DNA from 3 places in the Allobosea sp. 10N428 genome. Region 3 is predicted to be linked to each of the others. Evidence: predicted binding sites of a transcription regulator. Region 3 holds the regulator's gene; each other region holds the start of a gene.
What was found. Region 3 encodes PhoB, which activates phosphate uptake and scavenging genes when phosphate is short. Its sites were predicted from a motif close to TGTCATNNANCTGTCAT; they were not measured.

Region 1: the regulator PhoB is predicted to act here: its motif matches at 7,253-7,269, upstream of ugpB (sn-glycerol-3-phosphate ABC transporter substrate-binding protein UgpB).
Region 2: the regulator PhoB is predicted to act here: its motif matches at 6,503-6,519, upstream of AC1DDA_RS01655 (RNA degradosome polyphosphate kinase).

Annotation. Positions count from the first base shown of each region.
Region 1 covers NZ_JBFTIC010000007.1:114,796-124,313, reverse strand. Annotated here, with positions in the region: gene AC1DDA_RS20725 (ATP-binding cassette domain-containing protein) at 1-303, opposite strand, end outside; gene AC1DDA_RS20720 (sugar ABC transporter permease) at 314-1,642, opposite strand; gene xylF (D-xylose ABC transporter substrate-binding protein) at 1,727-2,773, opposite strand; gene nth (endonuclease III) at 2,904-3,605, opposite strand; gene AC1DDA_RS20705 (DUF2244 domain-containing protein) at 3,626-4,168, shown strand; gene AC1DDA_RS20700 (class I SAM-dependent DNA methyltransferase) at 4,174-4,776, opposite strand; gene AC1DDA_RS20695 (methylated-DNA--[protein]-cysteine S-methyltransferase) at 4,996-5,892, shown strand; gene AC1DDA_RS20690 (fumarylacetoacetate hydrolase family protein) at 5,969-7,147, opposite strand; gene ugpB (sn-glycerol-3-phosphate ABC transporter substrate-binding protein UgpB) at 7,343-8,668, shown strand; gene ugpA (sn-glycerol-3-phosphate ABC transporter permease UgpA) at 8,742-9,518, shown strand, end outside.
Region 2 covers NZ_JBFTIC010000001.1:339,717-349,234, forward strand. Annotated here, with positions in the region: gene AC1DDA_RS01640 (amino acid ABC transporter substrate-binding protein) at 94-1,116, opposite strand; gene metC (cystathionine beta-lyase) at 1,379-2,569, shown strand; gene ppx (exopolyphosphatase) at 2,738-4,312, opposite strand; gene AC1DDA_RS01655 (RNA degradosome polyphosphate kinase) at 4,248-6,443, opposite strand; gene AC1DDA_RS01660 (P-loop NTPase family protein) at 6,571-7,269, opposite strand; gene AC1DDA_RS01665 (AI-2E family transporter) at 7,277-8,386, opposite strand; gene AC1DDA_RS01670 (CDP-alcohol phosphatidyltransferase family protein) at 8,479-9,009, opposite strand; gene purM (phosphoribosylformylglycinamidine cyclo-ligase) at 9,217-9,518, shown strand, end outside.
Region 3 covers NZ_JBFTIC010000005.1:164,873-174,390, forward strand. Annotated here, with positions in the region: gene argH (argininosuccinate lyase) at 1-1,195, opposite strand, end outside; gene AC1DDA_RS17215 (LysR family transcriptional regulator) at 1,292-2,215, shown strand; gene AC1DDA_RS17220 (SpoIIAA family protein) at 2,270-2,656, shown strand; gene AC1DDA_RS17225 (DUF3175 domain-containing protein) at 2,673-2,957, shown strand; gene AC1DDA_RS17230 (hypothetical protein) at 3,213-3,392, opposite strand; gene phoB (phosphate regulon transcriptional regulator PhoB) at 3,499-4,197, opposite strand; gene phoU (phosphate signaling complex protein PhoU) at 4,209-4,928, opposite strand; gene pstB (phosphate ABC transporter ATP-binding protein PstB) at 5,136-5,942, opposite strand; gene pstA (phosphate ABC transporter permease PstA) at 5,982-6,866, opposite strand; gene pstC (phosphate ABC transporter permease subunit PstC) at 6,884-7,858, opposite strand; gene pstS (phosphate ABC transporter substrate-binding protein PstS) at 8,040-9,065, opposite strand; gene AC1DDA_RS17265 (ATP-binding protein) at 9,187-9,518, opposite strand, start outside.

The DNA.
Region 1 (9,518 bases), on a different contig from region 3:
ATAGATCGTCTCGATGCCCTGCTGCTTGGCGTCGCGTGGGCTCGTGATCGTTGCTTCCTCGCCATTCACGCGGATCGTGCCGGCATCGGCCCGGTAGGCGCCCGACAGAATCTTGATCAGCGTCGACTTGCCGGCGCCGTTATGGCCGAGCAGGCCGACGACCTCGCCCGGCATCAGGTCGACGCTCGCACCATCGACGGCCTTGATGCCGCCGAAGGCGATCGAGATGTCGCGCATCTCGATCAGCGGCGTGCCCTGGCCCGGATGGGTGTCGGCGAGACCAGCCGATTCCGTGATGCTCATCGCTCCCTCCTCAGCTCAGCCGCTTGCGGTAGACCCCGTCGAGCCAGACCGCGAGGACGAGGACGATGCCGACGACGATGTTCTGTAGCGGCGCGTCGACGCCGATCAGCACCATGCCCGATTGCAGCGACTGCATCACCAGCGCGCCGAGCATGGCGCCCGCGATGGTGCCGACGCCGCCCGCCAGTGAGGTGCCCCCAATGACAGCGGCAGCGATGACATAGAGCTCGTCGAGCGTGCCGGCGGCGTTGGTCGAGGCGTTCAGGCGCGCCGTCGAGATGCAGGCGGAGATGCCGACGAGCACACCCATCAAACCGAACACCAGCATCAGTACCTTGCGCGTGTTCACGCCGGAGAGCTGGGCGGCCTCGGGGTTGCCGCCGATGGCGAAGACATAGCGGCCGAAGCGCAGGCGGTTGGCGATGAAGGTGATGATGACGCCGACCGCGAGCGCGATCAGCACGGGAACGGCAAGCCCGTGGCCGATGGTCAGGCCGCCCTCAGGCCATATGCCGCCTTTCGCCTCGGTGAGGCGCCGGGCGATGCCGGCGGGCAGCGCATAGGCGTTCGCCACCATCACCGTCGCCAGAACCGTGGCGCAGCCGAGCCCGGCGATCGTGATCTCGGCCCAGAGCGGGCGCAGCAGGAAGCCGAAGCGCTTGCGGCGGCGCCGGATCAGCGCTGCGCCGATTGAGATCGCGGCGCAGAGCGCGATGCCGATCGCCCAGGAGGCGCTTGTGCCGATCGCGCCCTCGACGCCGCCGCCGAGCGGTCGGAAACGCGAATCCATCGGCGCGATCGTCTGGCCCTGCGTCACCCACCAGGCCGCGCCGCGCCAGATCAGGAGGCCGCCGAGCGTGACGATAAAGGAGGGGATGGCGAGATAGGCGATCAGCGCGCCCTGCAGCAGCCCGACGAGCCCGCCGAGCGCCATCGCGAGCAGCAGGCTGACGACCCAGGTCAGCGGGTGCTCGAAGCCCCAGAGCTCGGGCAGGAGCCGGACCTGCACGAGCCCGACCACCATGCCGACGAAGCCGAGCATCGAGCCGACGGAGAGGTCGATGTTGCGGGTGACGATGACCAGCACCATGCCGCAGGCCATGATCGCGATCGAGGCGGTCTGGACCAGCAGATTCCAGAGATTGCGCGGCGTCAGGAAGGCGCCGTCCGACAGCCAGTTGAAGCCGAGCCAGATCACCGCGAGCGCGGCGACCATGCCGATCATGCGCGGATCGAACTCGATCTCGCGCAGACGATCGGCAAGGCTGCGCTCATCCTGCGCCGAATTGGCCGGCGCGGGTGCCACGTCAGAGCCGGACGATGTCAGATGGGATCGCATAGCGACCCCATCTGACATCCGAATCCGTCTCTCATCAAAAATCTGGAGCGCGAAAAACCGGTTCCCAATTTATCGCAGCCTGCTCTAGTCACAGGCCTTGACCTTGCCGGACGCGACGCCCTGGCAAACCGCCGATTTCGGTGCCCAGCCGGCCTCGATCACGACGGCGAGGTTGTCCTTCGTCACCGGCACGGGCTTGAGGAAGAGCGCCGTCATCTTCTGCTTGGAAGGGCCCTGGTCCCAGGCAGCCGAACCCGGGATCTCCGAGAGCTTGGCGCCGCCGGCGAGCTTCAGTGCAATCTCGGCGGCGTTGCGACCGAGTTCGCGCGCATCCTTCCAGATCGTCACGGTCTGGGTACCCAGCGCCACGCGGTTGAGCGCCGCGCGGTCGGCGTCCTGGCCGGAGACGGGCACGGAGCCGGAGAGCCCCTGTGCATCCATCGCCGCAATGGCACCGCCCGCGGTGCCATCATTGGCGGCGATGACGGCATCGACCTTGTTCTGGTTGCGCGTCAGGATCTGCTCCATGTTGCGCTGGGCGTTCGCCGGCAGCCAGCCATCGGTGAAGGCTTCGCCGACATTCTTGATCTTGCCGCCGTCGATCGCCGGCTTCAGCACCTCGATCGAGCCCTGATAGAGGAAATTGGCGTTCGGGTCGGAGCTCGAGCCCTTGATGAAGACGTAATTGCCCGCCGGCTTCGCCTTCTGGATCTCGCGCGCCATCATCCGGCCGACCTCGACATTGTCGAAGGTCAGATAGAAGGCCTGCGGAATCTCGATCAGCCGGTCATAGCCGACGACGCCGATGCCCTCGTTCACCGCCTTCTCGACGGCGGGACGAATGGCCTGCGCGTCCTGCGCCAGCACGATGATCGCCTTGGCGCCGCGCGCGATCAGGCTCTCGACATCGGTGAGCTGCTTGGCCGGCGATGACTGCGCATCGGCGGAAAGATAGGTGCCGCCGGCTTTCTCGACCGCCGCCTTGATCGCGGCCTCGTCGGTCTTCCAGCGCTCTTCCTGGAAATTCGACCAGCTGACCCCGATGACCGGGCCTTTCGATTGCCCGAAGGCGCTTGCGTGAACGGATAGGGCGGCAACGGCGATGCTCGCCGCGAGGACGAAACGCTTCATCACACTGACCTCCTGAGCTTCCTCTGCCGCAGACTCTCAGGCTTCTCCGAGCCCCCAAGGCGTCCGGCGCACGAAGCTCAGCCTAGCCGCCGGAGACTGTCAAGCAGGCGAAGGGACGGCTCGGGCAGCGTCAGACGACGCGCTTGTCGGGAGAGTCGCAGAGGTCGTTCTGGATGCAGCGCCCGCATTCTGGCCTCAGCGCCTTGCAGGTGTAGCGCCCATGCAGGATCAGCCAGTGATGGGCATGGCGGCCGAACTCCTCCGGGATCGCCTTCTCCAGCCCGAGCTCGACCTGCAAGACGTTCTTGCCCGGCGCGATCCTGAGCCGGTTCGAGACGCGGAAGACATGGGTGTCGACCGCATGGGTGATCTCGCCGAAGGCGATGTTGAGCACGACATTCGCGGTCTTGCGGCCGACGCCCGGCAGGCTTTCCAGCGCCTCGCGCGTGGTCGGCACCTGCCCGCTGAACTCCGCGATCAACTTCTCGCAGAGCGCGATCACGTTCCTTGCCTTGGTGCGGAAGAGGCCGATCGTCTTGATGTAGTCGCGCACCTTGTCCTCGCCGAGCGCCAGCATCTTCTCCGGCGTGTCGGCGATGGCGAAGAGCGGGCGCGTCGCCTTGTTGACGCCGGCGTCGGTCGCCTGCGCCGAGAGCACGACGGCAACCAGCAGCGTGAAGGCGTTCACGGATTCCAGCTCGCCTTTCGGCTCGGGATTGGCGGCTTGGAAACGCGCGAAGATCTCGCGGATTTCGGCCGGCTTGCGGGCGCGCGGCAACGTGATGCGCTTGACGGGGGCGCGGGGGCGGGCGGGCCTGTTCTGCGGGTCCATGACGGCGTTATAATGCCGCCATGGACCCCGGCAAGAGCCCTGCCAGCGAGATTCCTGCCAGCGGTAGCACCGACGCCATGAGGCGCCCGGTCTTCGACGCGACGATCACGCCGCATCGCTCGCTCGGCCAGAACGGCTTTCGCATCGTGATGACGCTGGTCTGCCTGGCGAGCCTGATCTCCTCGATTCCCTTCGTCGTGCTCGGCGCCTGGCCGGTGGCCGGCTTCTTCGGCCTCGACGTGCTCGCGCTATTCGTCGCCTTCCACGTCAATTTCCGGCATGCGCGTGCCTTCGAGCGCATCGTGGTGACGCCGCTGGAGGTCTTGCTGCGCAAGGTCTCGCATCACGGCCGCGAGGCGATCTGGCGCTCCAACCCCGCCTGGACGCGGCTCGAACGTCAGACCGATGAGGATTACGGCCTGCTCGGCCTCACGCTGGTCTCGCGGGGCCGGAGCGTCGCGGTCGCCACCGCGCTCTCGCCGCGGGAGCGCGCCGGCTTCGCGGATGCGTTGGGAAAGGCGCTGGCGAGCGCCCGGCGCGGCCCCGATTATGGCGCATCCTGAGACGATCAGCCCCTGCGGGCGAGCCAGATCGTGCGGCCGCCGCAGCTTGCGTCCTCGACGACATGCGCGACCACGGAGAAGCCGTTCTCCGCCAGAAGCGCGCGATACTCCTCCGGCGCCAGGCTGCCATGATAGAGCGGCTCGCCTTCGAAGGAGCCGATCGCTTCGCCATGCGAAGGTCCGCTGGTGAACATCAGCGCTGCGGTCGCGGTGGCGTGTTCGGCAAAGACCGGGAACATCGCCCGCTGATCCTCCGGCGTCAGGTGGAAGAAGCTGTCCCAGGCGATCAGTCCGTCGAAGCGGCGGCCGAGCACAAGGCGGCGCATGTCCTGCACATGCCATTCGGCCTGCGGGAAACGCTGGCGGCACAGTTCGATCAGTGCCGCGGCAGAGTCGATCCCGGTGATGGCGCGGTTCCTGCCGAGGAAGTAGCGGGCGATCGGCTCGCCCGAGCCGCAGCCGATATCGAGGATGGCGGCATGCTCCGGAACAAGCGCGAGGAAACGGTCGAGCCACGCGCCTTCGAACAACGTCTTGCCGCGCAGCCGGTCGAAGGCAGCGGCGTGTCGCTCGTAGAGATCGATGATAGCGCTGGAGGCGGTCGCCATTGTCCGTCCAAAATATGGGGGTCTCTTGGGCTCGGAAACTATAGCGGCTGCAAGCCAGCCCTTGTCAGCTTTCGGGTGGGAACGGCATGGTTGGCGCCCTAGATTCGCATCATGACGAATGATGCGAGGTTTCAAGCCATGAACGCTCACGCTCCGATGAAAACGGCGATGACCCCGACGCGTTTTTCCAATGCGGTGCTGGCGCGCGCTGCCGAAGCCATGCCGAGCGAGGCCGATTTCCCCGCCGTGGCGCCGGGCTCGGACTACGATACGGTCCGCCGCATCCTGGCCTTCATCACGCATAACTGGCGCGAGCAGCCGACCATCGAGGCCATCGCGGATGCGGCCGGCGCAACGCCGACCGATGTCCACCATCTCTTCCGGCGCTGGTGCGGCCTGACGCCCAAGGCCTTCCTGCAGGCGATCACGCTCGACCACGCCAAGGGCCTGCTGGCCTCTTCGGCCAGCATCCTCGACACCGCGCTTGAAGTCGGGCTTTCCGGCCCCGGCCGGCTGCACGACCTCTTCGTCACGCATGAGGCGATGTCGCCCGGCGAATGGAAGCTCGGCGGCGAGGGGCTGAAGCTCTCCTACGGCTTCCATGCCTCTCCCTTCGGTGAGGCGCTGATCGTGGTCACGGATCGCGGTCTCGCCGGGCTGGGCTGGGTCTCCAACAGCGTCGACGGCGGCAAGGTCGTCGGCGGGCGCGCCGAGGCTCTGGCCGACATGATGCGTCGCTGGCCGCATGCCGGTTATCACTACGATCCGGTGCTGACGGCACCCTATGCCGCCCGTATCTTCGAACCCAAGGCCTGGACGCCCGAGACGCCCTTGCGCGTCGTGCTGATCGGCACGGATTTCGAGGTCCGGGTCTGGGAGACTCTGCTCCGGATCCCGGTCGGCTGCGCCACGACCTATGGCGACGTCGCCAGCCATATCGGCAAGCCCAGTGCCGCGCGCGCCGTCGGCATGGCGGTAGGCAAGAACCCGATCTCCTTCGTGGTGCCCTGCCACCGCGTCATCGGCAAGTCGGGTGCCCTCACCGGCTATCACTGGGGCCTGACGCGCAAGCGCGCCATCCTCGGCTGGGAGGCGGGTCAGGCGATCACTGGCTGAGCTTGCTGCCTACTTCGGAGATACATGTCCCAGAAGAGCGCGAGCGCGATCCGCCCGCGCTCTTTGCCTGCTCCGCCTAAAGCAGCCCGCGCTTCGCGAGGTGGCGCATCAGATGCGAGGCGCCGAAGGTCCAGGGCTCGCAGGCGTCGGTGCGCTTCATGCGGTTGACGAGGCTGCCGAGCTCGGGCGCGGCGATGGTGACGATGTCCCCGTATTTATGGGTGAAACCGCCGCCCGGTGCGTCGCGATCCTTGATCGGCGCGAACATGGTGCCGAGATAGAGCGCCGCCCCGTCCGGGTACTGGTGATGCGGGCCGATCATCTGTGCCGCGAGATCGGCCGGGTCGCGGCTGATCTTGGCGATCGAGGACGAGCCCTCCAGCGTGAAGCCGTCCTCGCCCTCCACCGTCAGGGTCACGGTCGTCTTGCGGATGTGATCGAGCGTGAAGCCGGCGTCGAAGAAGCGGATGAAGGGGCCGACGGCTGCCGCCGCGTTGTTGTCCTTGGCCTTGCCGAGCAGCAGGGCCGAGCGGCCCTCGACATCGCGCAGATTGACGTCGTTGCCGAGCGTGGCGCCGACGATGCGCCCGTCCGAGGCGACGATCAGGACGATTTCGGGCTCCGGGTTGTTCCAGCTCGACGCCGGATGCAGGCCGGCATCGGCGCCTGTGCCGACCGTCGACATCGCCGGCGCCTTGGTGAAGATCTCGGCGTCCGGCCCGATGCCGACTTCGAGATACTGGCTCCATGCCCCCTGCTTGATCAGCACCTCCTTGAGATGCATCGCCTCGGGCGAGCCGGGCTTCAGCTTGGAAAGGTCGTCGCCGATCAGTTTTCCGATCTCCGTGCGGATCGTCGCGGCGGCGGCCGGGTTGCCGCGCGCCTTCTCCTCGATGACGCGTTCCAGCATCGAGACGGCGAAGGTGACGCCGGCCGCCTTCACCGCCTGCAGGTCGAGCGGCGAGAGCAGCCAGGGGCGCTTCGGATCGCGGTCGTCGACGGGCGTATTGGCCAGGATGTCGGCGAGCGAGCCCAGACCTTCGCCTTTCGCGGTGCGCAGCGCGGCCGCCGGATCGGCGCTCTCGCAGAGGTCGCGGCTGGTCGGGAATTCGGCTGTGATGTCGACGAGCTGTCCGTCGCGCAGCGTGACCACTGCCGGGCCGCCGAGATCGGGCCGCCAGACGCGGCCGGCCAGCGCGGCGCCGCCGGCATCCTGTGGCAGGGTTGTCGAGGCGGAAAGGACGAGGCTCGTCATGATGCGGTCCGGAAAAGGCGAGGCAGGACGCGCAGATCAGCCGTTTATGCGTGAATGCGCAAGCCGGCCGCGGCCATAAGTGCCTTGCAAAAACTGTCGTCGTTTTGTCATTGAACTGTCGCCTGCGCTTCATGCTAGCTTGCGCACCAACGACAAGAACCGCGGCGGCGGCCGCCCGCGGAAGGGAGACACTCCATGAGCATCAAATCGCGCATCCTGATGTCGGTCGCCGCCTTTGCGCTCGCCGGCGCTTCGCCGGCTCTGGCGCAGACCGAGATCCAGTGGTGGCATGCCCTGACGGGCGCCAACAACGACGTGGTCGTCAAGCTCGCCGAGGACTTCAACGCCTCGCAGAAGGACTACAAGGTCGTTCCCGTCTACAAGGGCTCCTATCCCGACACGCTGAACGCCGGCATCGCCGCTTTCCGCGCTGGCCAGGCGCCGCACATCCTGCAGGTCTTCGAGGTCGGCACCGGCACGATGATGTCGGCGAAGGGCGCGATCAAGCCGGTTCATGAGGTGATGAAGGAAGCCGGCGAGAAGTTCGATCCGAACGCCTATCTCCCCGCCATCACCGGCTATTATTCGACGGCTAAGGGCGACATGCTCTCGATGCCGTTCAACTCGTCCTCGATGGTGATGTGGTACAACAAGGACGCCTTCAAGAAGGCGGGCCTCGACCCGGCGAAGCCGCCGAAGACCTGGCCCGAGACCTTCGAGGCCGCCAAGAAGCTGAAGGCCGCCGGCTACGACAAGTGCGCCGTCTCGAACGCTTGGGCGACCTGGGCCAATATCGAGCAGTTCGGCGCCTGGCATAACATCCCGCTCTCGACCAAGGTCAACGGCATGGCCGGCTTCGACGCCGTGCTGAACTTCAACAAGAGCCCGGTTTTCCTCAAGCACTGGACCAATCTGGTCGAGCTGCAGAAGGACAAGACCTACGACTACTCCGGCCGCACCAACAATGGCGAGGGCCGCTTCACCTCGGGCGAATGCCCGATCTTCCTGACCTCCTCGGGCTTCTTTGGCAACGTCAAGGCGAACGCCAAGTTCGACTGGGGCAACGCGCCGATGCCGTATTATCCCGATGTGCAGGGCGCGCCGCAGAACTCGATCATCGGCGGCGCCTCGCTGTGGGTGATGGGTGGCAAGAAGGCTGACGAATACAAGGGCGTCGCCAAGTTCTTCACCTTCCTCTCGGATGTCGATCGTCAGGTAAAGCTGCACACCGAGTCCGGCTATCTGCCGATCACCAAGGCCGCCTATGAGAAGGTCAAGGCGTCGGGCTTCTACAAGGACAAGCCCTATCTCGAGACCCCGATCCTCGAGCTGACCAACAAGACCCCGACCGACAACTCGAAGGGCCTGCGTTACGGCAGCCTCGTCCAGATCCGCGACATCTGGTCGGAGGAGCTGGAAGCGGCGCTGAACGGCCAGAAATCGCCGCAGGCGGCGCTGGACGCGGCGGCCGAGCGCGGCAACCAGATGCTGCGCCAGTTCGAGCGGACAGCCTCGCGCTGAGCGGATAGCCCTTGCATCTTCAGGCCATCCCGGACAAATCCGTCCGGGATGGCCGTCTTGTTCAAGGAAGCCGATGCAGAAGAACGCGTACTTCCGGGGGCTGACCATCCCCTTCCTGCTGCTGCTGCCGCAGCTCGCGATCACCGTCGTGTTCTTCTATTGGCCGGCGAGCCAGGCGGTCTGGCAGAGCTTCCTGCTCGAAGACGCCTTCGGCACTTCGACCGAGTTCGTCTGGTTCGAGAACTACCAGCTGCTGTTCGCCGATCCCGGCTATCTCAAGGCCTTCATCAACACTGTCATCTTCTCGACCTTCGTCTGCGTGTTCTCGCTGTCGATCGCGCTGCTCTTCGCGGTGATGGCAGACCGGCAGATCCGCGGCGCTGAAATCTACAAGACCCTGCTGATTTGGCCCTATGCGGTGGCGCCCGCCATTGCCGGCGTTCTCTGGATCTTCATGTTCGATCCCTCGCTGGGCATGCTCGCACGGGGTCTGCAATCGCTCGGCATTCCCTGGAACCCGCGGCTCAACGGCAATCACGCCATGCTGCTCGTCATCCTCGCGGCGACCTGGAAGCAGATCAGCTATAATTTCCTGTTCTTTCTCGCCGGCCTGCAGTCGATCCCGAAGAGCGTGATCGAGGCTGCCGTCATCGACGGTGCCCGGCCGATGCGTCGCTTCTGGACCATCGTCTTCCCGTTGCTCTCGCCGACGACCTTCTTCCTGCTCGTCGTCAACATCGTCTACGTCTTCTTCGACACCTTCGGCATCATCGACACCGTCACCGGCGGCGGGCCTTCGGGCGCGACCGAGACGCTGGTCTACAAGGTTTTCTCCGACGGCAAGGGCGGC
Region 2 (9,518 bases), on a different contig from region 3:
AACGCTTCGAGAGCGGCTCACGGCGCGGAGGCGGCCGCTCGCAGGCCGCAAGACAAAACGGGGCGCCGGTCTACCCGGCGCCCCGCGAATGCATCAGCGAACCGGCGGAGCGTATTGCAGGCCGCCCTTGGTCCAGAGCGCGTTCTGACCGCGGGCGATCTTGAGCAGCGAACCCTGGCCGACGTTGCGCTCGAACGATTCGCCGTAATTGCCGACGTGCTTGACGATGCGCACGACCCAATCCGGCGTCAGGCCGACCTGCTCGCCGAACTTGCCCTCGGTGCCGAGCAGGCGCTTGATCTCCGGATTGTCGGCCTTGAGCTGCTGGTCGACATTCGCCTGGGTGACGCCGAGCTCTTCGGCGTTCAGCATGGCGAAGTGGACCCACTTCACCAGGTTGAACCACTGCGGGTCGTTATTGCGGACGGACGGGCCGAGCGGCTCCTTGGAGATGATCTCCGGCAGGACGATGTGGTCGTCCGGATTGGTGAGCTTCAGGCGCTCGGCATAGAGGCCCGAGGCGTCGGTGGTGAAGGCGTCGCAGCGGCCAGCGTCATAGGCCTTGACCGTCTCGTCAGAGCTCGCGAAGGCCACGACCTCGTATTTCAGGTTGTTGGCGCGGAAATAGTCGGCGAGGTTGAGCTCGGTGGTGGTGCCCTGCTGGGTGCAGACCGAAGCGCCCGAGAGCTGCAGAGCCGAGTTCACGCCGAGCTTCTTGCGGACCATGAAGCCCTGGCCGTCATAGTAGTTGACGCCGGTGAAGAGCAGGCCGAGCGAGGCATCGCGCGTCATCGTCCAGGTCGAGTTGCGCACGAGCACGTCAATCTCGCCCGACTGGAGAGCGGTGAAGCGGTCCTTGGCCGAAAGCGGGATGAACTTCACCTTGTTAGGGTCGTTGAAGATCGTCGCCGCGATGGCGCGGCAGAGATCGACGTCGAGCCCCTTCCAAGTGCCCTGCGCATCGGGAACGCCGAAGCCCGCGAGGCCCGTGTTCGAGCCGCAATTCAGGATACCGCGCTGCTTGACCTGCGCGAGCGTCGCCTGGGCCGAAGCCGCGGTCGCGGAAATCGCCAAGCCGATTCCTGCCGCGAGGGCGGCTGCTAGAAACTTTTTCATCGGTAATCTCCCATTGAAGCCACGTTTCCGGCTCGCGCCGAACGCCATCCTGGTCTCGCCGCCGGCAGCATTTTCGCTGCTCGATTCATCTTGCGATTGCGCGACGCCCCCGTTGCCGAGTCGATTGCCAGAGCGACCCATGAGCGTCAAGCAACCGCCATCCGCCCCCGGCGCCCCTTGTTCGCCGCATACATCACATGCGAGTTTGGGGGGTGTGGTCAAGCCCGACTGCATTTTCCTGCCTTTGAGACCCGCTGTTTCCATGAAAAAGCTGTCTTCGCCTGAATTTGCGCGCCTTGGCGAGCGGACACGCCTCGTGCTGGCCGGACGCGACCCGGGCGATAGCTACGGCTTTGTCAATCCGCCTATCGTACGAGGCTCGACGGTCGTCTACCCGAACACCGAGGACTTCCTGGTCCGCAAGGCGCGCTACACCTACGGCACGGACGGCAACCCGACGCTCGACGCGTTCATGGCCGCGGCCAACACGATCGAGGGCGGCTCAGGCGTGGTCGTCACACCCTCAGGGCTGATGGCCTGCACGCTCGCCTTCCTGACTATGCTCTCTGCCGGAGACCATGTGCTGGTCACGGACAGCGTCTACCGTCCGACACGCATCTTCTGCGACACGTTCCTCAAGCGCATGGGCGTCGAGGTCAGCTATTACGACCCGCTGATCGGCGGCGACATCGCCAAGCTCTTCAAGTCGAACACCAAGGCCGTCTGGACCGAGGCGCCGGGCTCCCAGACCTTCGAGATGCAGGACATCCCGGCCATCGTCGCGGCGGCACAGGCACGCGACATCCTGGTCGCGATGGACAATACCTGGGCGACGCCGCTCTTCTTCGATGCCCATAAATTCGGTGTCGACTACTCGGTGCAGGCCGGCACCAAATATTATGCGGCGCATTCCGACGTGCTGATCGGCACCGTCTCGGCGCGGACGCCGGACCTGTTCAAGAAGCTGCGCGCAGCCTGGAATCAGCTCGGGCTGATCGTCGCGCCGGAAGACGCGTTCCTGACGCTGCGCGGCATGCGGACCATGGCCGTACGCCTGAAAGAGCAGATGCCGGCCGGCATCGCCATGGCCGAATGGCTGAGCGAGCGCCCCGAGGTCGCCCGCGTCCTCCACCCTGCCCTGCCGGGTGCGCCGGGGCACGAGATCTGGAAGCGCGACTTCACCGGCGCCTCATCGCTCTTCACCATCGAGCTGAAGCCCGTCTCGATGAAGGCGGTCGGTGCGATGCTCGACGGGCTGACCCTGTTCGGCATCGGCGCCTCCTGGGGCGGCTACGAGAGCCTCGTCCTGCCCTTCGACTGCAAGGACTATCGGACCGCGACCAAGCCCGATTTCAAGGGGCCGACGATCCGCATCCATATCGGCCTCGAAGACATCGAAGACCTGAAAGTCGATCTCGACGCGGGCTTCGCGCGACTACGCGCGGTTGGGTAAACCGGCGCACTGCTTGTCATTCCGGGGCTTCGCGTAGCGAAGAACCCGGAACCTGGACGCGGCTCACAACCGAACACCTATATCTCACCCAGTCCTGGGTTCCGGGTTGGCGCCTGTGGCGCGCCCCGGAATGACAAAGATGCGTTTTGAAGCCGCCGCGACGGCGCCTCAGAGCCGGCCGATCTCGAAATCGCGCCCGAGCAGCTTGGCGAGCTGCTTGAGGCGGCCCTCGACGCGCTCGCTGGACAAGGAGGCGAGATCGCCCGGGAAGCGCAGAAGCAGGCGGTTATCGACGCAGGTTGCCGGAATTCGCGGCAGGATGCCGGCCATCCCCGCCGACAAGAGATAGGCGACGCGGAAGATCGCGGCGATCAGCGTCGCACGCGCGAGAAGCGGCGGCTGAAGCAGCGTCTTCAGGCCTTCCGCCGCCGGAGAGCTGGCCTTCAGCCCGGCATAGCGATGGAAGATCGCCATCGCCAGGAAGGCCCGGCCGACATGGTCGATGCCGGTGAAATAGGCATGTGCAATGACGTTCATGCTCTGCTCGCCGCGATAATCGGGATGGGCGCGCCAGCCGATATCGGAAAGCAGGCAGACGGTCTCGATCAGGCGCCCGGAGGGCTCGTCTTGCGCGAGCCCCGCCGTTTCGAGAATTCCGCCCACCCAAGCGATGAGATCAGCTGCGTGGCGCGGATCGCGCGCACGCAGCAGATTGTAGTCGCGCGCGGCCTGCAGCAACGGATCGGAGGTCTGTTCCTGCGGCGAGAGCTGCTCGTGCAGCAGCCCCTCGCGCACGCCCTGTGCCGAAATGACGATGCTGCGGGGCTTGCCGCGCTTGATCAGTTCGTCGAGCACCAGCGCGCCATAGGCGAGCAGCGGCCGGCGCGCCGAGGAGACCGAATCGATGGCGTCGAGCACCGAGGCATCGGCCCGCTCGACCAGCTTGACGAAGTCGGCCGCGTCCTTGGGCGGGATCGCGTAGCCATGCATCACGTTGAGCGGGTAGTTCACACGGCGCTGGTGCAAGGTCGCCAAAGCGCGCCAGGTGCCGCCGACGGCGAAGAAATCGCGCCCCTTCATCGCGGCGAGCTGCGGCAGCTTGTCGAGTTCGTCCTTCACGATCTTCTCGGCTGATCGGATCGAGCCCTTCGAGCGATCAAGCAGAGCCAGGCCGCCGAGCGGGACGCTGGCACCCTTCCCGACGGCTCCCTTCTTGACGGAGATCAGCTCCAGGCTGCCACCGCCGAGATCGCCCACGACCCCATCGGGGGCATCAAAACCAGAGATCACGCCGAGGCCCGAGAGAATCGCCTCACGGCCGCCCGAGATCAGCTCGATCGGCTGACCGATCGCCTCCTCGGCGCGGGCGATGAACTCCGGACCGTTCTCGGCATAGCGCGCGGCGGCGGTCGCGATGACGCGGAGCTCGCCGACATGCATCGCCTCGCAGAGGATCCGGAAGCGCACGAGGGCCTGGATCGCCTTCTCGATCGCGTCCTCCGCCAACCGGCCGGTCGTGGCGACCTGCCGGCCGAGACCGGCCATCTCCTTCTCGTTGAAGACCTGCGATGGCGCCCGCGCCAGCATCTCGTAGACGACGAGACGGACCGAGTTCGAACCGATATCGACGATGGCGATGGTGTCGGAGAGCGCAAGCCGCCCCGGCGCGTGCCGGAGCTCAGGCTTTACGGCCTCCCCGGCGCGAGAGGGAACGGGGACTTGAATTCGAGAGCGATTTTCCACGTCCGGACAGACTCGGGTTCGTCATGAAGTACTTATGCGCGTTGAACGGCTCTTCGTTCGGCGCGGGGACAATGCGGCGCGAGCCGCCATCGGGCAATATCGTCCAGCTCTGCTCGTTGTCGAGCAGGTTGGCCAGCATGATCTGATCGAGCAACTGCTGATGCACGGTCGGATTGAGGATCGGCGTCAGCGCCTCGACCCGGCGGTCGAGGTTGCGCGGCATCAGATCGGCCGAGGAAATGTAGATCTTGGCCTTGGGCGAAGGCATGCCGTGCCCAGCGCCGAAGGCGTAGACGCGCGTGTGCTCGAGGAAGCGGCCGATGATCGACTTGACGCGGATCTTCTCCGACAGGCCGGGCACGCCCGGCCGCAGGCAGCAGATGCCGCGCACGACGAAGTCGATCTCAACGCCGGCCTGGCTGGCGTCATAGAGGGCGTCGATGATCTCGGGATCGACCAGCGAATTGCACTTGCCCCAGATCGCGCCCTTGCGGCCGGCCTTTACATGGGCGACTTCCTCGGCGATGTCGTCGAGCAGGCGCTGCTTGAGGCTTGTCGGCGAGACCGCCATGCGCTCCAACCCAGCCGGCTCAGCGTAGCCGGTGATGAAATTGAAGATGCGCGCGACGTCCTGCGCGATCACCGGATCGGCGGTGAAGAAGGAGACGTCGGTGTAGATGCGGGCCGTGATCGGGTGGTAGTTGCCGGTCGCGATATGGCAGTAGCTGACGAGCTGGCCGGCTTCCCGCCTAACGACGAGCGAGAGCTTGGCATGGGTCTTGAGCTCGATGAAGCCATAGACGACCTGGACGCCGGCGCGCTCCATCTCCTTCGCCCAGCGAATGTTCGCCTCTTCGTCGAAGCGCGCCTTCAGCTCGACCAGCGCCGTCACGGACTTGCCGGCCTCTGCGGCTTCCGTCAGCGCCTTGACGATCGGCGAGTTCGCCGAGGTGCGGTAGAGCGTCTGCTTGATCGCGACGACATTGGGATCGCGTGCCGCCTGCTGCAGGAACTGAACGACGACGTCGAAGCTCTCATAGGGGTGGTGGACGAGCAGGTCCTTCTGGCGGACCGCAGCGAGGCAGTCGCCGCCATGTTCCCGGATGCGCTCGGGGAAGCGGGCGTTGTAGGGCTTGAACTTCAGGTCCGACCGGTCGACGCCGACGAGCTGCGAGAGCTCGTTCAGGCCGATCATGCCGTTGACCTCGACGATCTCGTCGGCGTCGACCTTGAGTTCGCGCACGATCAGCCGGCGCAGATGGTCGGGCATGCCGGTCGAGACCTCGAGCCGGATGACGACGCCGAGCCGGCGCTGCTTCAGCATGGTCTCGAAGACGCGGACGAGGTCCTCCGCCTCCTCCTCGATGTCGAGATCGGAGTCGCGGATGACGCGGAAGGAGCCGGTGCCCTTGACCTCGTAGCCGGGGAAAAGCTTGCTGATGAACAGCGAAACCGCGTCCTCAAGCGTGATGAAGCGATGCAACCCCTCGCGGGCAAGATCGGGCAGCTCGATGAAGCGGTCGATCTTCACAGGCACGCGGATCAGCGCGTCGAGCTGGCGCCCATCGCTCTTGCGCTCCAGCGCCAGCGCGACGGTGAAGCCGAGATTCGGGATGAACGGGAACGGATGCGCCGGATCGATCGCCAGCGGCGTCAGCACCGGGAAGACGTAGTTGAGGAAATAGTCTTCCAGCCAGATCCTGTCCTGCGAGCCGATATCGCCCGGCTGCAGCAGGTGGATACGATTCTCATGCAGATCGTGGCGGAGTTCCGCCCAGCGCGCCTGCTGGTCGTCGGTAAGGGCCGAAACCGCCTGGCCGATCGCGACGAGCTGCTCGGCCGGGGTGAGACCGTCCTGGCTCGGCGTGACCACGCCCGCCTTGAGCTGCTCGCGCAAGCCGGAGACGCGGACCATGAAGAACTCGTCGAGATTGTTCGCCGAGATGGAGAGGAAACGCAGCTGCTCCAACAGCGGGTGGCTGCGGTTCGAGGCCTCCTCCATGACTCGGCGGTTGAACTGCAGCCAGGACAGCTCGCGGTTGATGAAGCGCTCGGGCTGCTGACGCAGCGGCGCAACGTCGGCCTCGCTGGAGAGCTTCTCCGGCTCGACGGTCACGGCTTCGAGAGTCATGTGCTTCACCCGTGTCCTGATTGTCTTTCCGCCCATGGCGCCGTTGAAGCCATCCTAGCGTGACGTTTCGATGACGGGCGACATGATTTCGTATGACGGCACGGCCGTTCGGCAAGCACGCTCTCTTTCAGCCGGGCTCATCTGGAAACAATTCCGACAGCACCTCCTGTGCCAGCGGGCGCGTGACGCGCCGGCCGCGCTCCAGCGCGACGCGATCGAGACGGTCCACCACCTGCCGCGCGGCAGCGAAAGAGCGCTCCATCCTGAGCGCCAGCGTCTCGATGACCGCGGTATCAACCACGAGCTGGCGATCAATGAAGAGCTTGACGAGGAGCGCCCGCAGCAACCCGTCATCGGGCGGCTCGATCGTGGCCCCCGGCGCCAATCTGAGGCGCGACAGCAGATCCGGCACGCGCAGGCCCCAGAAGGCGGGTTCCTTGCGCGCGGTCAGCAGCAGATGTCCGTCGCGCGCCTTCATCGCGTTCATCAGGTGGAACAGCGCGGCCTCTTCGAGCGGACCGGCATCGCAATCCTCGACGACGAGAGCCCCGCCGGAGACAAGGTGCGGGACCTTGGCCTCGGTCAGCTCCGCGGCCCGAATCGTCCAGGCATGGGCGACGCGGGCCCAGATCGCGGCGAGATGGGTCTTGCCGGCACCTTCGGGCCCGGTGAGACGCAGCCAGGCATCGGGCCATTGCGGCCAGCGCTCGACCAGGCCGTAGGCGGCCTCGTTGGACGGGCCGATCAGGAAATCCTCGACGCCGTGACGGCTGTCGACCGGCAGGTCGAAAGCGAGCTGGCGCGGGCGTGGGGGCACTTCGTTCATGCGTATTTCAGAGTTCGGCGTCGGCGCTGGACTTCGCCCGGGCTGCACGCCTGGCACCGACCCCGTGATAGAGGTTGCTGGCGAGATATTGCCGCAGCGCGAAGCGGCAGAGCACGCCGATGACGGCCGCAAGCGGCACCGCCAGCAGCAGGCCGACGAAGCCAAAGAGCGAGCCGAAGGCAAGCAGCGCAAACATCAGCCAGACCGGATGCACGCCGATGGAGTCACCGACGAATTTCGGCTGGAAGATGTTCCCTTCGAGGAACTGCCCGGCAAGGAAGACGCCGAGCGTTGCCAGCGGCCAGGTCCAGTCCGGCCAGAACTGCACGATCGCCACACCGACCGAGAGCACGAGCCCGGTCAGCGAGCCGACATAGGGAATGAAGGACAGGAAGCCCGAGATGATGCCGATCAGCGCGCCGAAATTCACGCCGACGATGCTGAGCCCGATCGCATAGAAGGTTCCGAGCAGCAGGCAGACGAGAGCCTGCCCGCGCAGGAAGCCGGCGATGGCGCGATCCATCTCATGCAACAGGCTGCGAATGGTGTCGCGGTGATCGAGCGGCAGCCAGCTATCGACGGTCGCGACCATCCGGTCCCAATCGACCAGCAGATAGAAGGCGATGACCGGCGTCAGGACCAGCAGCGAGAACACGCCGACGATGGCGGTGCCGCCGCTCCAGAGCGATTGCAGCAGGCCACCCACCCATTTGGTCGCCTCGCCGACGAGGTTTCCCAGCGAATTCTGCGCTTCCTGTTGCAGCTTCCCGGCGCCGAGGCGTTCAAGCCAGGGGAAACCCTTTTCCATTACCAGGGCCTGCAGCTTGGCCGCGTCGGAAGGCAGCCTGTCGACCAGCCCGGCTAGCTGCCGGCCGAGCAGCGGCGCGAGCAGCACCAGCGCCAGCACGAAGATGATGAGGAAAACGACCAGGATGACGATCGTCGCGGTCAGCCGGTTCATCCCCATCCGCTCCAGCCGGTCGGCCAGCGGATCGAGCAGATAGGCGAGCGCCAGCGCCGCGATAAAGGGCAGCAGGATATCGCGCAGGAGCACGAGCAGGAGGATGAAGACCAGGAGGGAGCCCAGCCAAAAGCCGATCTGGCGCTGCAACGTCATCGATCAGCCTCTTTCGCCTATCCGACCAGCGGAATGGGACAAATGTGCACGGAAAGCCGCAGTTCCAAGCGCCGGCCGCGTGTGAAATCTCGTCAGCCCGCCATGTGGCGCAGCCAGAAGGCGAGATAGGCCGCCATCGAGGCGAGCGTCAACACGGCGACGACGAGTTCGCCGACCACGGCCGCCGGACCGAGATCGATCCCGAAGGCCCGCGAGCCGAGCGCCAGCGCCGCGAAGGCAATCTGCGCCGCCGTGTTGAGCTTGCTGACGAGGAACGGCGCGATCGCGACCGGACGGGCGAGCAGCCACGAGAGCAGCACCGCCGCCACGATCATGATGTCGCGTGCCGCGACGAGAATGACGAGCCAGACCGGGATCGCGCCGACCACCGCCAGCGTGATGTAGATCGAGACGATCAGCGCCTTGTCCGCGATGGGGTCGAGATAGGCGCCGAGCTCGCTCGCCATGCCGCAATGTTTGGCGAGAAAGCCGTCGACAGCGTCGGAAATGCCGGCGACGACAAAGATGATGAAGGCCGCCTCCCAACGCGCGTTCACGATCATGACGATGACGAGCGGCACCAGGAAAAGCCGGGCAACCGTGATCAGGTTCGGGATCGTCATGACGACAGCTTCGCTCATGGCGCGACACGATGCCAGCCATGCGTCGTTCACACGACCTTCGATGTCATCCTGGACAAGTGCCGAAGCCGCGCCGACCCGGGATGACGGCAGTTGATGGTGAGAAACCGACAAAACCACCCAAACGCCTTGCCAGCCGCAGCTTGCTTGCCTATCGCTCCCGCGAGCATGCAAGGAAGGCGGAACGCAATGAGCAAGCCCGGCGCAAACGGACTGACCTATGCGCAGGCGGGCGTCGATATCGACGCCGGCAATGCCATGGTCGACGAGATCAAGCCGCTGGTGCGCGCCACGCGCCGGCCGGGCGCGGACGCCGAGATCGGCGGCTTCGGCGGGCTGTTCGACCTCAAGGCCGCCGGCTTCAACGATCCGATCCTGGTCGCGGCCAATGACGGCGTCGGCACCAAGGTGAAGATCGCGATCGAGAGCGGACTGCATTCGACGATCGGCATCGACCTCGTCGCGATGTGCGTCAACGACCTCATCGTCCA
Region 3 (9,518 bases):
CGCAATAGCGCACCAGCGCCCCCGTGATCTCATGCGCCTCGGCGAAAGGCACGCCGTTGCGGGCGAGATAGTCAGCCACCTCGGTCGCCAACGCAAAGCCGGAACCGGCCTGAGCGCGCATCGTCCCGGCGTCGGCGCTCATGCTGGCGATCAGCCCGGCGAAGGCCGGCAATACCTCTTCCAGCACGTCGACGGCATCGAAAGCGGCGCGCTTGTCCTCGGCGAGATCGCGGTTATAGGAAAGCGGCAGCCCCTTCAACGCCCCGAGCATGGCGACGAGGTCGCCGGTCAGCCGTGCCGCCCGGCCGCGCGAGATTTCCGCGATGTCCGGGTTCTTCTTCTGCGGCATGATCGAGGAGCCGGTGGCGAAGGCGTCGTCCAGCGTCACCCAGGCGAATTGCCTGGAGGCCCAGAGCGTCACCTCCTCGGCGAGACGCGACAGGTTGGTCGTCAGCATGGCCGCGACGAACAGGAACTCCGCGACATGGTCGCGCGCGCCGACCGCGTCGACCGAATTCTCGAACGGCCCGTCATAGCCGAGCGCCTTGGCGCTGAGCTCGGGATTGAGCGTGATCGCGGAACCGGCAAGCGCCGCCGCCCCGAGCGGGGATTGGCCGGAGCGCTTCTCCCAGTCGGTCAGGCGAGAGGCGTCGCGCATCAGCACCTGGCCGTGCGCCATCAGCCAATGGCCGAAGGTGACCGGCTGCGCGCTCTGGAGATGCGTGAAGCCGGGGCTGACCGAGGCCGCATGCAACTCGGCCTGGTCGGCGATCGCGGTCAGCAGCTCGGCCAGCATGCCCGCCAGCGATCGCGACTTGGCCCGCAGATAGAGCTTGAGGTTGTTGGCGGCCTGGTCGTTGCGCGAGCGTCCGGCACGCAACTTGGCGCCGGTCGAGCCGATCCGCTCGGTCAGGATGCGCTCGATGAAAGTGTGAACGTCCTCGTCCTGCGGGCCGGGAGCGATCCGCCCCTCGACCGTATCCTGCGCGATCGCATCGAGCGCGGTCAGGATGGTGTCGAGCTCCTGCGCCGTGAGCAGCCCGGCGCGGGCCAATTCGGCCGCATGCGCCTTGCCGCCCGCGACATCCTGCGGCACCAGCCTCGCGTGCTCGCCGGCCGCGCTCGACAGCTTCATCAGCCGCGGATCCGGCGGCTTGCGGAAGCGTCCGCCCCACAGGCGGGTCGTCTGGTTCATGATGCTGGCTCCTCCCGTTAGGGAAGAATGGCCTCTTGACCGAAAGCCCGGCAAACGAAACGATCTCCGCAGAGATAGTCTAAAAAGGAATACCCCATGGCCGCGGGCCGGGCTCCTCCGTCATCGACCGCGCTGCGGGCCTTCACCACGGTTGCGCGCCTGGGATCGACCGCTCGCGCCGCGCTGGTCGTCAACCTGACCCAGAGTGCCGTCTCAAAGCAGATCCTGTCGCTGGAGCACCATCTCGGCACCGTGCTGTTCGACCGTAGCCCGCTCGGCCTCAAGCTCACCGAGGCCGGAGCGATTTATCTGCCCTATGCCGAAGCCGCGCTGGAGCAGATGGAGCGAGGCGCCAGGCGCCTCGCCGAGCGCAGCGCCATTGCCCGGCCGATCCGCCTGCACATGATCGCGATCGCCGGTGAGCGCTGGCTGATGGCCCGCTTTCCCGCCTTCGCGGCAGCGCATCCCGGTGTCGACGTCCAGTTCACCAACTATGTGAGCGAGAGCGAGACCGAGGAGCCGGATATCGAGATCTCTCACGGCGTCCCCCCCTGGCCCGACAGGGAGGCCCACTATCTTTTCGGCCGCGATGTCGCCCTCGTCGCCGCGCCCGGCCTCGTCGAGCGCATGGGGGGCTTTCGCCGCCCCGCCGACATTCAGAAGATGACGCTGCTGCAGCACTTCCAGATGCCAACCTTCTGGGCCGAGTTCACCGAGACCCACGACCTGCGCGGCGCGGTGCCTGAGCATACTGTGCGCTACGGCTACTATTCCGTCATCATCAGCGCCGCAGTCGCGGGGTTGGGGGTCGCGCTGACGCCGCGCTGTTACGTGGCGGACGAGTTGGCCTCGGGCGCGCTCGTCAACCCGCTCGGACTCGGCTTCACCAGTGCGACGGGCTGCTGGCTCATCCGCCCGTTGGGCCAGCCGCAACGCCCCGGCCTCGATGAATTCGTCGGGTGGCTGCGCTCCGAAGCCGCGCGGTTCGATGCCGCCACCCGTGGATTCTCAGCCGCCTGATCATCGGGCGAAACTTCCGCTCTTGCCCCGCGTTGTCTGGAGCAAGGAGGAGTCATGTTAACGATCCTGCCCGCCCCGGACCATGTCGGCGCCTACCGCCTGTCGCAGACGCTGACCAGCGACGATCTCGACGGGATCATGGCCGATATCGACGCGAAGCTCGCACGGCACGAGAAAGTCGGCATCCTCGCCGACCTCACCGATTTCACCGATATGACCTTGGCTGCCGCCTGGAAGGATGCGCGCTACAGCCTCGGCAAGCTCTGGGAGCTGCAACGCTTCCCGCGCGAGGCGGTGATCACCGACAGGGGCTGGCTTGCCGCCTTCGTCGACCTGCTCAATCCGGCGATCCCCTTCGTGACTGTTCGCACCTTCAAGCCGGAGGAGTACGAGACCGCATTGACCTGGGCCGGTGACATCGAGGGCGGACCAAACGCCTGACCGACAGGAGGACGCCATGCTCGTCCACAAGCACAGATGGTCGGCCGATATCACAAGCCGGAGCAACGCGCTCGATTTCGAGAAAGCCGTGTTCACGCGTGGCGATCCGCGCCAGATCGCGCGCTCGCTGAAGCGGTCGGCCGAGCACAGCCGCCGGCGCAAATCGGGCCCGTATCGCTCGGCGATGTCGATGCTCACCTTCTACATCAACCGCGCCGGCCGGAAACTGCCGGCCGAGCGCCGCAGGACTCTGGAAGCGGCCAAGCACAGCTTGCGCCGCCTCTTCCACCGAGAGGGCTGAAGCGCCTGCCGTCGCCCTTCAGGGGCTCGACCTGAAGGCCGGTTCTCATGGCGCCTTGCCTCCCTTGCGCGCCGGATCATGCGAGTGGTGGCTGTCGCGTTCGCCGCCGCCACCCGAAACGCGAGCGTGCCGCCGGTCATCGGCAGGTGGTTTGCGGATGTCCGGCGGCTTCTTCGCGTTCTCATGCGATGAGCCGGGGCCGCCGTGCCGGATGGTCTGCGGCGCCTTGGTCGAGGTCGACGTTCGGCAACCTCCTCAACGATCCTGTTGCAGACCCTGATGGGTCGTGTTGATGCGGGTATTGCCCTGCTGGCCCTGCTGATCAGGCTGGCTCGGTCGGCGCTCGCCACCTCTGGCGCTGCGCAGATCGCGCTCGGCATGATCCGGCTCGCCCGGACCCTCGTCGCTTCGATTGGCCGGCGGGATGGGCGGCATCTTGCTCACGACGACCTCCTCTGGCTCGCGTTGATTTCAGGATCAACGCGAGCGGGCGGGCAAGGTTCACGGCAAGTTGCAATGAGGAGCAGAGCTGCAGCGCCGCTCAGCTGCGCGCAAAGGTTTCGTCGAAGGCGTATCCGGCGCCGCGGACTGTCCGCAGCGGATCCTTGGTATTGGCCGGCGTGATCGCCTTGCGCAGCCGGCCCACATGAACGTCGACGGTGCGCTCGTCGATATAGACGTCGCGGCCCCAGACGGCATCGAGGAGCTGAGCGCGCGAATAGACGCGGCCGGGCGCCTGCATCAGGAACTCGAGCAGCCGGAACTCGGTCGGGCCGAGATGCAGCTCGCTGCCGGCACGGCGGACGCGCCGGGTCGTGCGATCGAGTTCGAGATCGCCGGCGGCGAGCAGCCCCGCGACATGGCCCGGCTTGGCGCGGCGCAGCAGCGCCTGTATGCGCGCGATCAGCTCTGGCAACGAAAAGGGCTTCACCACATAATCGTCCGCGCCAGTCGCGAGCCCGCGGACGCGTTCGGTCTCCTCGCCGCGCGCCGTCAGCATGATGATCGGCACGCGTTCGGTGTCGCGTCGCGAACGCAAGCGGCGGCAGAGTTCGATGCCAGAAAGGCCCGGCAGCATCCAGTCGAGCAGCACGAGATCAGGCGTGTGGTCGCGCAGATGCAGTTCAGCGTCATCCCCGCGCGCGACGCTGTCGACCTCGAAACCCTCGGCCTCGAGATTGTAGCGCAGCAGCAGGGTTAGCGGCTCCTCGTCCTCGACGATCAGGATGCGTGCGGCCATGATGATCTGCTTCAGTTCCCGGTGATCGCCTCGACCTCGATATTGGTCGTGTCGAGCTTCGGCCGGTTCACGTCGAGCGAGTCGCCGGTGATGAGATAGTGAATCGTCTCGGCGATGTTGGTGGTGTGGTCGCCGATGCGCTCGATGTTCTTCGCGCAGAACAGGAGATGCGTGCAGAAGGTGATGTTGCGCGGATCCTCCATCATATAGGTCAGGAGCTCGCGGAACAGCGAGGTGTAGAGCGCATCGATCTCGTCGTCGCGGCGCCAGACGTCGAGCGCCTTCTGCTCGTTGCCGGCGGCGTAGGCGTCGAGAACGTCCTTGAGCTGCGCCTGCACCAGGCGGCTGATGTGCTCGAGCCCGACCACGGCGCGGTGCGGCGGCTGGAACTGGCCGGCGATGGCGACGGCGCGCTTGGCGATGTTCTTGGCGAGATCGCCGACGCGCTCGATATCGGCGGCGATGCGGATCGCCGAAATCAGCTCGCGCAGGTCGTTGGCGAGCGGCTGGCGCCGGGCGATGGTCAGTACCGCCTTTTCCTCGACGTCCCGCTGGAGGTTGTCGAGGCGCTGGTCGGCCGTGATGATCTTCTGGGCAAGGCCGGTGTCCCGGCGCACCAGCGCCACGGTCGAATCGCCGAGCATGCGCTCGGCCATGCCGCCCATTTCGGCGAGGCTGCGGCGGATGCCTTCGAGATCGGTATCGTAGGAGCGGACGATGTGGTCGGTCATGGGCGGCGTGTCCTCTAGATCATTAGCGCCGGTGCAGCGTCGTCGTTTTCAGGTCGGCATGCTCGACCCTCAGCCCTCATCCTCAGGAGCAAGCGAAGCTTGCGTCTCGAAGGATGCTCCGGTTGGTTCCGGAGCCTCCTGGACCATCCTTCGAGACGCCGCTCGCGCGGCTCCTCAGGATGAGGGCTGCTGGTTTGAAACCGGTCTTCAGCCGAACCGGCCGGTGACGTAGTCCTGCGTCTGCTTCTTGGCAGGGTTCATGAAGATGGTGTTGGTCGGCGCGAATTCGACGACCTCGCCCAGATACATGAAGGCGGTATACTGCGAGATGCGGGCCGCCTGCTGCATGTTGTGCGTGACGATGGCGATGGTGAAGTCGCTCTTCAGCTGCTCCAGCAGATCCTCGATCTTGCCGGTCGAGATCGGGTCGAGCGCCGAGGTCGGCTCGTCGAACAGGATCACTTCAGGCTTCTGCGCGATGGTGCGCGCGATGCACAGGCGCTGCTGCTGGCCGCCGGAGAGACCCATGCCGGAGCTCTTCAGCTTGTCCTTGACCTCGTCCCAGAGCGCGGCGCGGCGCAGAGCGCCTTCGACGCGGTCGTCGAGCTCGGACTTCGGCGGCTTCTCGTAGAGGCGGATGCCGAAGGCGACGTTGTCGTAGATCGACATCGGGAACGGCGTCGGCTTCTGGAACACCATGCCGACGCGCGAGCGCAGCTCGTTCACATCGACATCGTTCGAGATGATGTTGCGCCCGTCGAGCATGATCTCGCCGGTGGCCTTCTGCTCCGGATAGAGCGAGTAGATCCGGTTGAAGATGCGCAGCAGGGTCGACTTGCCGCAGCCCGACGGGCCGATCAGCGCGGTGACGTGCCGGTCGCGGAAATCGAGATTGATGTTCTTCAGCGCCTTGTGCTCGCCGTAGTAGAAATCGAGGTTCTTCACCGCGATCCGGACGGGCGCCTCGGCATCGAGCGTCTGCGGGGAGAGTTCAAGGGTCGAAAGCATCGACATGGTCCTCAAGGTCGGACGCGACCGGGTTGGATTCAAGTCTTATTTGCCGCCGGCGACAAAGCGGCGGGCAATGATCGAGAGCAGCAGGATCGAGACCGTGATGATCAGCGATCCCGCCCAGGCCAGTTGCTGCCAGTTCTCATAGGGAGCGGAGGCGAACTGGTAGATGGTGACGGGCAGGTTCGAGACGCCGCCGACCAAGGTCGGCGAGAACCAGAAATTGTTGTTCAGCGCGGTGAAGATCAGCGGCGCGGTCTCGCCGGCGATACGGGCGAGAGCCAGCAGGATACCGGTCACCATGCCGGCCTTGGCGGCGCGCCAGGTCACCGAGGTGATGACGACCGACGGCGGGGCGCCGAGGGCCGAGCCGGCTTCGCGCAGCGGGCCGGGCACGAGGTTCAGCATGTCCTCGGTGGTGCGCACGATGACCGGGATCGCGATGATGCCGAGCGCGACGCCGCCGGCCCAGCCGGAATAGCCGCGGAAGGGCTCGACCAGGATCACATAGACGAACAGACCGATCAGGATCGACGGTGCCGACAGCAGGATGTCGTTGATGAAGCGGATCAGGTTCGCGATCTTCGAGCCCTTGCCGTATTCGGCAAGCCAGGTGCCGGCGAGCACGCCGACCGGGGTCGCTACCGCGATCCCGAGAAAGGTCAGCACCACCGAGCCGACGATGGCGTTGGCGAGGCCGCCGCCCTGCGAGCCGGGGCCCGGCGTGACTTCTGTGAAGGTCGCGAGCGAGAGCCCGCCGATGCCCTTCACCAGCAGCATGCCGAGAATCCAGAACAGCACGAAGATGGCGCAGAAGGTGAAGCCCGTGGCGATGATCTTCATCAGCCGGTCGGCTGTGCGGCGGGACTGGCGCACGCGCCCCCAGGGGGTGTGGGGCAGTTCGCGCGGCGTGGAAGCGGTCGTCATGCTCATCTCTCAGGACCTCAGTAGCGCTTCACCCGGGCGACCAGGAGCCGCGCGATGACGAGGACGACGAAGGTGACGAAGAACAGGATGCAGCCCAGCGCGATCAGCGAGTTGAGCTGCAGGCCCATCGCCTCGTTGAACTCGTTGGCGATGCGCGAGGCGATGGTCGAGCCGGGATCGAGGATCGAGGCCGACAGGCGGTTGGCGTTGCCGACGACGAAGGTGACGGCCATCGTCTCGCCGAGGGCGCGGCCGAGGCCGAGCATGATCGCGCCGATGATCGAGACGCCGGCCTGCGGCACCAGCACATGGCGCACGACCTCCCAGGTCGTGGCGCCGATGCCATAGGCGCTCTCGCGCAGGACGGAGGGGATCTGCTCCAGCATGTCGCGGGTGATCGAGGCAATGAAGGGCACGATCATGAAGGCGAGGATGATGCCGGCCGTGAAGATACCGAGACCCGAAGGGGAGCGGGAGTAGAGGACGGTGCCGACGATCGGAATGCCCTCGACGAGGTTCGAGAGCGGGATCTGCACATAGGCCGCGAAGAGCGGCACGAAGACGAACAGGCCCCACATGCCGTAGATGATCGAGGGCACCGCAGCGAGCAGCTCGATCGCGGTGGCGACCGGCTTCTTGAACCAGCCCGGCGCCAGCTGGGTCAGGTAGACCGCGATGCCGAGCGAGAGCGGCACGCCGATCACCAGCGCAATCAGGGCCGTCGAGAGCGTGCCGACGATCGCCGGCCAGGCGCCGTACTGCTCGTTCTGCGTATCCCAGACGCTGGAGGTGATGAAGCCGAGGCCGAACTCGCGGAAGGCCGGCCAGCCGCCGATGATCATCGAGATCATGATACCGGCGAGCAGCACCAGCACGAGCAGCGCCGCGGCGAAGCTCGCATTGCGGAAGAAGAGGTCGAACCCCGCCTTCGGCGCCTTGCGGACGACCGGCCTTGCGCCGGGAACGTTCGTCATATCGGTTGCTGCGGTCATCCGCGGGGGCTCCGGTCTCGTTGCCGGGATTGCCATGGCCGGTCACCCGTCCCGATCAATCCCAGCCCTCATCCTGAGGAGCATCCTGCGGGAGGGCCAGTTGGGGCCGCCCCTCAGGATGAGGGCTTGAAGAGAGCGGCAAGGCGGGACTGGCCCGCCTCGCCTTGTCAGTTGGCAGCGATCAAAAGATCGGCTTGCCGGAAGTGTCGGTCACGCCCTTCCAGGCGCTGCGGACCTGATCCTTCACGTTCGCCGGCAGCGCGACGTAGTCGAGCTCGCTGGCGAGCTTGTCGCCGTTCTTGTAGACCCAGTCGAAGAACTTCAGCGCGGCCTGCGTCTCTTCCGGCTTCTCCGGCTTGGCATAGACCAGGATGAAGGTCGCCGAGGTGATCGGCCAGGCCTGCGCGCCCTTCTGGTTGTTCAGCGAGATGCCGAAGCCGGGCTGTTCCTGCCAATTGGCATTGGCGGCGGCGGCCTGGAAGGCCTTCTCTTCCGGCGCCGGGAAGTTGCCGTCGGCATTCTTCACCAGGGCATGCGAGAGCTTGTTCTGCTTGGCATAGGCATACTCGACATAGCCGATCGAGTTGGCGACCTGCTTGACCGAGGCCGAGACGCCCTCGTTGCCCTTGCCGCCGATGCCGACCGGCCACTGGACCGACTGGTTGGCGCCGATCTTGGACTTCCAGTCAGCCGAGACCTTGGAGAGATAGTCGGTGAACACGAAGGTCGTGCCCGAGCCGTCCGAACGATAGACCGGGTTGATGTTGGCATCCGGCAGGGTGACGCCGGCGTTGAGCGCAACGATCTTCGGGTCGTTCCACTTCTTGATGTCGCCCATGTAGATCTGGGCGATGATGTCACCCGAGAGCTTGAGCTTGCCCGGCTCGACGCCGGCGATGTTCACGGCCGGCACGACGCCGCCCATCACGGTCGGGAACTGGATCAGGCCGTCCTTGGTCAGGTCCTCGCCCTTGAGCGGGGCGTCGGTGGCGCCGAAGGCGACGGTCTTGGCCTTGATCTGGCGGATGCCGCCACCCGAGCCGATCGACTGATAGTTCAGGCCGGTGCCCGTCTCCTTCTTGTAGGCCTCGGCCCACTTCGCATAGATCGGGAAGGGGAAGGTCGCGCCGGCGCCGGTGATGTCGGCAGCCTGGGCGGAACCGGCAATCCCGGCGGCCACGGCCGCCAGAACGAGAATCTTGCGCATGGAGATGTCCTCTCTAGGTCGCTGTTTACAGCGCCCCTGTCAGAACACTTCCTATATGACGGCCGGATGACATGACGTCATGAAAACTGTCACAAAGCGTTGAGGCGGCGTTTCAGCCGCCTCAACGCCGGGCCTCGAAGCGCGGCAGGATCGCCTTGAAGGTCGCCCCCTCGCCCGGCTTGCTTTCGATCGTGAGCCTGCCGCGATGACGCAGAACGATGTGCTTGACGATCGCCAGCCCCAGGCCCGTGCCGCCCGCTTCCCGGCTCGCGGCGGTGTCGACGCGGTAGAAGCGCTCCGTCAGGCGCGGCAGATGCTCCGGCGCAATCCCCGGCCCGTCGTCACGAACATAGAAGCCGGCTTCGTCCTCGCCCGCCTCGACGGCAATCTTCACCTCGCCGCCCTGCTTGCCATATTTGATGGCGTTCTCGACAAGGTTCTCCATCAGCCGCA